3 regions of the Leptospira johnsonii genome follow, and region 2 is predicted to be linked to each of the others. Evidence: riboswitches for the same ligand, from Rfam matches in the RefSeq annotation. Region 2 holds a riboswitch; each other region holds the start of a gene.
The links. A riboswitch is a leader RNA that binds a small molecule or an ion and turns the genes downstream of it on or off. The one in region 2 is predicted to bind cobalamin.
Positions count from the first base shown of each region.

Region 1 (2,268 bases), on a different contig from region 2:
ACACCAATACCGCGAGTTTAGGTTTCATTTGAATCCCAATACCTGTTTAGGTTTCCAGAGTAGAAAAAATAAAGACGATAATAAGAACCAGAAGATCAGATTTGTGAGAAGGGTTGTATATTCGAATTGAATTCTTAATTCTTTCGGCGCGGCAAAGTCCTCGGAAATTTTAGGAACTCCAAGGTAAAAGGGAAAACCTACAAAAAATAGGGCCGTTACTATTGCTAAGGTCCATTTTAATAGATTACGAATTTTTAAATAAGATAGAATGGTCTGAGACCCCAATGCGCCTGCTAAACTAGAACCGACACAAAGATACCACCAGGCCTGTCTTTCCGGATAGTCGTAAGCACCCGAGGCTCTACCTGGCAATTCGGGAGGAAGTCCTAAAAATGGGATCCCGAAGAAGATTAAAAATCCTCCGATAGTAAATAGAATACTTAGGATGATTGCCTTGGATAAGGATAGACTTTCAAAGAATCCGTTTAGAGGAAAGAAGGCAATCCAGATCGAGAGCAAAACTCCAAAAGAAATCCCTAATAGAGTAGAGCCGACGATAGTTCCCAAATTTCTCTTTTGAAAAAGACCTCCGCTCACAATTTCATCGGAAGTGTTAGTCTGTGCTTTCGCATGGGAATGAGTTTCTCCATGCCCATTAGAGTGGATATGCGTTTTGCCAGTATTTGAATTTTCAGATATGGATATGGATTTGGATTTGGATTTGGATTCAAACTTCTCTGCTTCTAAGATCAGCGGAAGATTCCATACACAAACCAATATCCCCAAAACGAAACCGGATACTAGGCCGACTAATAATCCGGTCTTTAAAAGATCAGAAAATCCTGATCTTAATGGCATGGAAATCCCGTGGAATGTCTGATATCATGGAAAGTATCGTGCAAATACACCATGGGTTCCAGGCCTACTACATAGATCATAGAAAAGGCAAGGAATACGGATAGAACCAGAATAGAACCTCGAAGCCATAATCTGGCTCTCGAAATATCCTTCGAAACGGAGATCGAGCGCATAAAAATCCCTCCTAAGAGATCTTCACCTAACAAGATATAAACGATATCTAGGTACAAAAGATTGCGCCTAAGCATCGTACGAACAAAATTAATTTGAGTTTAGTTACGGCCCGTCTTACATCCGAGACTGGATCACGTAGCTTCAGGATTTTTGTAAGGTCGTTTTCTGACTCGAGATCGTCCTACTCAGCACGTCTTCCCAGGTTTTACACCCAGTGACATCTTGTGCCTTTTGTCCCTCTTACAGCGGCGGGTACCGTGACGGAATTGCACCGTCTTCCCATAGATGAGACCATCTATGTTCCTACAAAAATTGTCTGAAATTTTAGGATCTATTTAGTTGAGTAATTTTGTATAGCCTTTTATTTCGCGATCGAATAAAAATATATGCACAACGCTTATACTTTCTGTTTTTTCTTGTCCAGTCTGGACTGAGCCGCTTTTAATTCCGAATCCGTAAGTTTAATACTGAATTCTGGAAAATGCCTGAATAGAAAATATTGGAGCCAAGAATCCCAGCCTGTGTATCCGATAAATTTTGAATTCGGGATCCATTTCAGAATTGCCTTTGCGACAGAAATGATCGAATGCACTCTATTTAATGCGGAACCCATTTCTATTTCCTTACTCAATTCAGGTTTGTCGGTATTCTCCTTTTCCAAACCTGGAGTGTCTGTAGTAGGTGGAAGAAATAATTTTACCTTCACTCCATGAAGCATCATCTCTTGGCGGAAACCTTGTGCAAAACCTACGATCGCAAACTTACTCGCTGAATAAGCTCCGTAACCATAGATGGAAAAGAATGCCAAGGTAGAGGCTAAGAATACGATCTCTCCGCTTTTTTGTTTGGCAAAATGGTCGCTAAATGCAAGTGCGCTGTTCACATGTCCAAAATAATTCACATCCATTAGGTTTCTGTAAACTTCGTCATCTAGGTCGGAAGCTTCTCCTGCTTTTGCAAAACCGCTGCTGCAGATCAAAAGGTCTAATCCTCCTAAGGTTTGGATTGCCTTTTTGGCTTCTTTTTCTAAAGCTTTCTTATCTGACACATCCAAAACTGCGTATCCAAAGACTGCTGTTGGAGCTCCAACAGCCTTCAATTCTTGGACTGTTTTTTCTAAGTTAGATTTTCCTCTGGCAGAAACGATTACACTTGCTCCTGCCTTCGCTAATTCGATTGCAATTCCTTTGCCTATGCCTGCGGAACCACCTGTTATAAATGCTTTTTTACCTTTGT
Region 1 covers NZ_BFAY01000005.1:25,916-28,183, forward strand. The annotation lists gene LPTSP_RS01385 (CbiX/SirB N-terminal domain-containing protein) at 1-28, opposite strand, end outside; gene LPTSP_RS01390 (CbtA family protein) at 25-858, opposite strand; gene LPTSP_RS01395 (CbtB domain-containing protein) at 849-1,031, opposite strand; cobalamin riboswitch at 1,171-1,354, opposite strand; gene LPTSP_RS01400 (SDR family NAD(P)-dependent oxidoreductase) at 1,430-2,268, opposite strand, start outside.
Region 1: it holds a riboswitch for cobalamin, as region 2 does, so the genes downstream of both, LPTSP_RS01395 (CbtB domain-containing protein) here and LPTSP_RS06500 (TonB-dependent receptor) in region 2, are expected to answer to the same signal.

Region 2 (2,268 bases):
TAGATCGTCGTTCGTAAATGAAGTGAAAGCTCGGGTTTCCAACCTTAATAACCCGTCGAACAAACCTTTTGTATCCGTTCCAAGAGAGGAAGTATTTCTAAGATATCTGCGATGTACTTGTTGGGTCTGGTTACTTGCAGGACCTGGAATTCCGTGGAATCTATAATTTAGATCATTCCAAAATTTGATCTTAGTAGCTCCGATATCCCCACTGAGTCCGAGCATACCGGAAGTCCTTTCGTATTGTGCGTTCCTTCTTCTATCAATCGTATCATCCAAAGGATTAACGAGCAAGGTTCCATGATTGTTTAGATAAGAAAAGTTTTGGTCCGATTTTTCTCCCAATAAGAATACACTGGTCCCGATCCCGCCATAAGTCCCTGTATGCGTTATGCTACCCTTTCCAGTATTAAAACTTCCAGCACCTATATTTACTCGAGTTTTAGGCGGACCCGATCCCGTTCTTGTGACTAAATTTACACTTCCACCGATTGCAGATCCTGAAAATCCGACAGGTGCACCACTTCTGTAAACTTCTATACTTTGTAAATTGTCGAAGGGAAGATCTGCTAGGTTTACTTCTCCTCCTTGCGCATTATTAAAGGGAACTCCGTCTATAAAGATCCTGGTTTGATTCGGATTCGTCCCTCTGAGTGAAAGTGTAGAATAAGAACCTAGTCCTCCGTATCTTCTGATCCGGACTCCTGCTTCTCTTTCTAAAACGTCGGGAAGATTCGTATAACGTGCACTGTATTGGTCCAGATCAATGGAAGTTTGGAAACCAGTTGGATTCTTTCTGAAATTTTCGGGTTGAGAATTTGAGCTGGTCTTTCCCACCACTTTTACAGTGGAAGTCTCCGTCTTTTGGTTCTCTTGGGAAAATATTTGAATGGAAAATAGAAAGAGCCCTAGATGAAGGATCTTACCGATTCGTTTGGGTCTTTTGTGCATGAGGCCTTAACTCCCGAAAGCCATAGTATTGAAAGTAGCTCGGATAGGTTTTCTGACTCACGCCCGGTTCGGACCCTTCCCGTCTTTCGACAGTGGTTTTGTCCGATCGTTTTGGCGTTTACAGCTGCGGGTACAGCTCCGGATTCTCACCGGATTCCCTTTTCAGATCTACTAGCAAGACCAGGTTCCCAACCCGACTTGGAGGGGCAATCTCAAAAAGGAGCTCGGGATGCGAAGGGCTTTAGTCACGAAGTGCGAGGACATTTGTCCGAGCCCGGAGCAGCCCGATCCGAACGAAGTGAGGAGGCGGCCCCTTGAACCCCTTTTTGGAGTTCCAACATTTTCAACCGTTCAAAGAAATATTTTCTTGATGTAAGATAAAAACCGGAAAGGATTCACGAATTCGTGGCCCAAAGGAAACTCCTTCGGGTCTACCTACATAACAGGGAGCACCGAACTCGAATGAAACGAATTCCATCCTTAAGATTTCTTCTATTAGGGATCTTTCTTTTAACTACCTCATCCTTATCCGCGGCCGGAACTTATTCCGAGGGTTGGACAGTTGCCAAATTGATCCAATTCGAAAGCAGAGGGGTCATTTTCGAATCCTACGAAGGTCTTTTAGAAGTTTATACAATAAACGATTCAGAAGCTTGCGACGAAATGAAGGACGAATGTTTTGTTCCGGCAAAACAAAAGATCGAATTCAGCGTGCGTCCTGAAAATGCAGACGTTGTAAATTTCTTAAGTAAAAATTTAAACCAAGAAATTTTGGTCCAATATAGGATCCACAGATTCGAAGCAATCGCATTGTCTTCCGATTACGAAGTTGTAGGAGCACAACTTCAAGAGAAATCGCTTCCTAAGGGTCTTCCCGATAAGATCGTAAGCAAAACCAAATCCGGAGGAAAAAGGAATTTTTCCGTTACAGGCCGTATTCTAAGTTTAGAATATAAGGGAACCGCGATAGGGACTTGGGAAGGATTATATCTGGACGAGACCAGAAATAAAGTCCATCCTTTCTCAGTCACCGACGAAGAGATCGCAGCCTTCGCTACAAACGCTCTAAAATTCGGACTTAGATATTTCTTAGGAGTTTCTGTGGCTTATGTAACAGGTTGGAGAGATTCTCATTATGATATTTATGAGATCAATTTCAAAGCTCCTGCAGGAGCATTGGAACCTACCGGCAAAACCCAATAATTCACATTAAGGTTTTATTAAGTAGAAGGCCGATGTCGGGGTTACCTCATCGGCTTTTTTATTTTAGAGAGTTCTGTTGGCGTCGTATGTTGGAACTCCAACGTAGTTTCGAAG
Region 2 covers NZ_BFAY01000007.1:233,139-235,406, forward strand. The annotation lists gene LPTSP_RS06500 (TonB-dependent receptor) at 1-951, opposite strand, end outside; cobalamin riboswitch at 980-1,154, opposite strand; gene lsa26 (surface adhesion protein Lsa26) at 1,414-2,154, shown strand.

Region 3 (2,268 bases), on a different contig from region 2:
AGTTCCTAAAAACAGATCCGGAGTTAAAGGAGAAGATTGAATTTTTAATCCAAGTTCTCTAACTAAACTGCGAACTGTTTTGTCTTCTGAAGAAACCCATTCCGCCCCCAGATCCACCACATGACCGGAAGGATCTTGTATAGATCTAACCCTTCCTCCGACTCTGTCTGTAGCTTCTATCAGAGTTACCTTACTTCCTGTTTTTCCTAATAGGTATGCCGAATAAAGTCCAGAAAGTCCTCCGCCAAGTACGATCACCTTTTTTCCTGCGTTAGTATTCTGAGCGAACAAATTTCCCTTACGACTTCCCAACAAAGCTGCGGCGCTTAAAATTCCGGCTTTTAGAAAAGTGGATCGGGTAATTTTCATCGGATTCCTCTTTAGAAGTTTTATTAGAACTCTCTCTTTTATTTTCGGTCTATGAAAGATCTTTCCCGAATTTTTTGCGGAGTAGAATGTCACATCGATCTGAAATTATGTACCGAAGCCTTTCGAATCGTTCTTATGTTTAGAATATCGCCGATTTATTTGGATATTTCAAGGAATAGACTGCTTTTGCATCCTTATAGTTTTTCCCTTGCCAGGGGAAGTGCTAAACCAAAACCTGGAATTACGCTTTCAGGGAGGAAGTCGGGTGAAAATCCCGCGCTGACCCGCAACTGTGATGTCCGTTTTAAACGGAATAAGCCAGATCTTCCCCGCGATACTGAAACCTCGAGGTTGGGGAGTATCGTAAATCTCGCTCTTTAGCGCATCCGCGCTTCTGCGATGGGGCCCCGAAAGCTAAAATGTCGGGGCTCTCGAACGGAAAAAGAAAACCACCGCAAATACCAAATCGTTCGGATCTTAGTAAGATCAATGATCGACTAACGTTATTTTGCTTTTATTTTCTTTTTCTGCGATATCCGGCAGAACCAGGAGAGAAAATGAGAAAATTCAGGACAAAAGCGATAATCATATTATTCGCTTTATCGTTAATCAACACCGCTTGTTTTGAAACGGAAAAGTCAGAGTCTGATAATAGCGCGATTATCGCTGCGCTGGTCCAAGCTAATTATATTGAAGTTGGCGGTTCTTGGCAAGTAGGCTACTATTCCGGTGGAGCCGATGGACCAGTTTATGGTACCGCAGCTATAACTGCTCAATCTTGGATCGAGCAAGGAATGCAAAAATTAACCGTCGTTGAAATAGATAGCGCCAATAGAAAACTTTATTACCAAGCGTCTGCAGATGATGCCTCTAATCCTAGTAAATTCGGAAGAATAGACTGGACTGCAATTCGTAGTAATTCTTGCCCTTCTAGTGCGAGCCGCTGTTTCGATTATTGCCAAATCGTATATGGAAAGAATACTTTAGCAGAAGCAAAAAGTGATACTGCTACTAGTGATTCTTCTGCTTTAAAGACGAACGGCTGTAATGGATTCGGCTGGAATTACATGATCCCATAATCGGATCTAAATTGCGAAAGGAGAGTCACAACGTATGAAACAAATAAGTAAATTCGCGTTTTTTGGAATGTTTGTTTTTCTCTTTCTCATAAGTTGTGATGGCTCCGGAAGCAGCACTGATCTAACTGGACTTTTATTAACCGGACAAAATTCCCTTTCGAATTCTGGAAGTTGCCCTCCGGCAAGTATAGACCCTGAATATCTTTTAGCAAATACTGTAGTCAGTGCACCTGGCAGCAATCCTAGCGTCCTATACAAAGATCCTGAGAAAGCAATCAACGGGGTTTGTGGAGGAGGACAGAATACGGGTGGTTTTGACGTTTATACAATGGGTTCTACCGACCCGAATAATTTTCTGATCCTTTCTTGGAATGGAGCAACTGTGACTAACGGTACAGGGATTGATTTTATCGTTTTTGAGAACGGTTTCCAACAACAAGCTTCTATCAATTATTTTATAGAACCTATAATCGTAGAGGTTAGCTTAGACGGGACAAATTATTGCGGGTTTAATCCTCAATATACCGGAGCTGCAAGCCCTGCCAGTTTGGATCCTACGGATTGGATCCGTTTTGGAGGAGCAAATCCTGTACTTTGGAATATGGTTACTCATCCACTCACTCCTACGGAAATTTTTCCGGATCCATTTGTTGCAAACGCAGGTGGAGATCCATTCGATCTAGACGATCTAGCGGTAGATGCTCGATTTGCAAATGGATGCGATTCTACAGTGCTTTCCAATCTACAAACAAACGGATTCAAGTTTATTAAACTATTGAATGCGAAAGGACAATCCACCTTTCCCACTCCTGCAGGAAGT
Region 3 covers NZ_BFAY01000011.1:887,212-889,479, forward strand. The annotation lists gene LPTSP_RS13085 (flavin monoamine oxidase family protein) at 1-369, opposite strand, end outside; adenosylcobalamin (AdoCbl) riboswitch at 609-735, shown strand; gene LPTSP_RS13090 (hypothetical protein) at 927-1,448, shown strand; gene LPTSP_RS13095 (LIC_13355 family lipoprotein) at 1,483-2,268, shown strand, end outside.
Region 3: it holds a riboswitch for cobalamin, as region 2 does, so the genes downstream of both, LPTSP_RS13090 (hypothetical protein) here and LPTSP_RS06500 (TonB-dependent receptor) in region 2, are expected to answer to the same signal.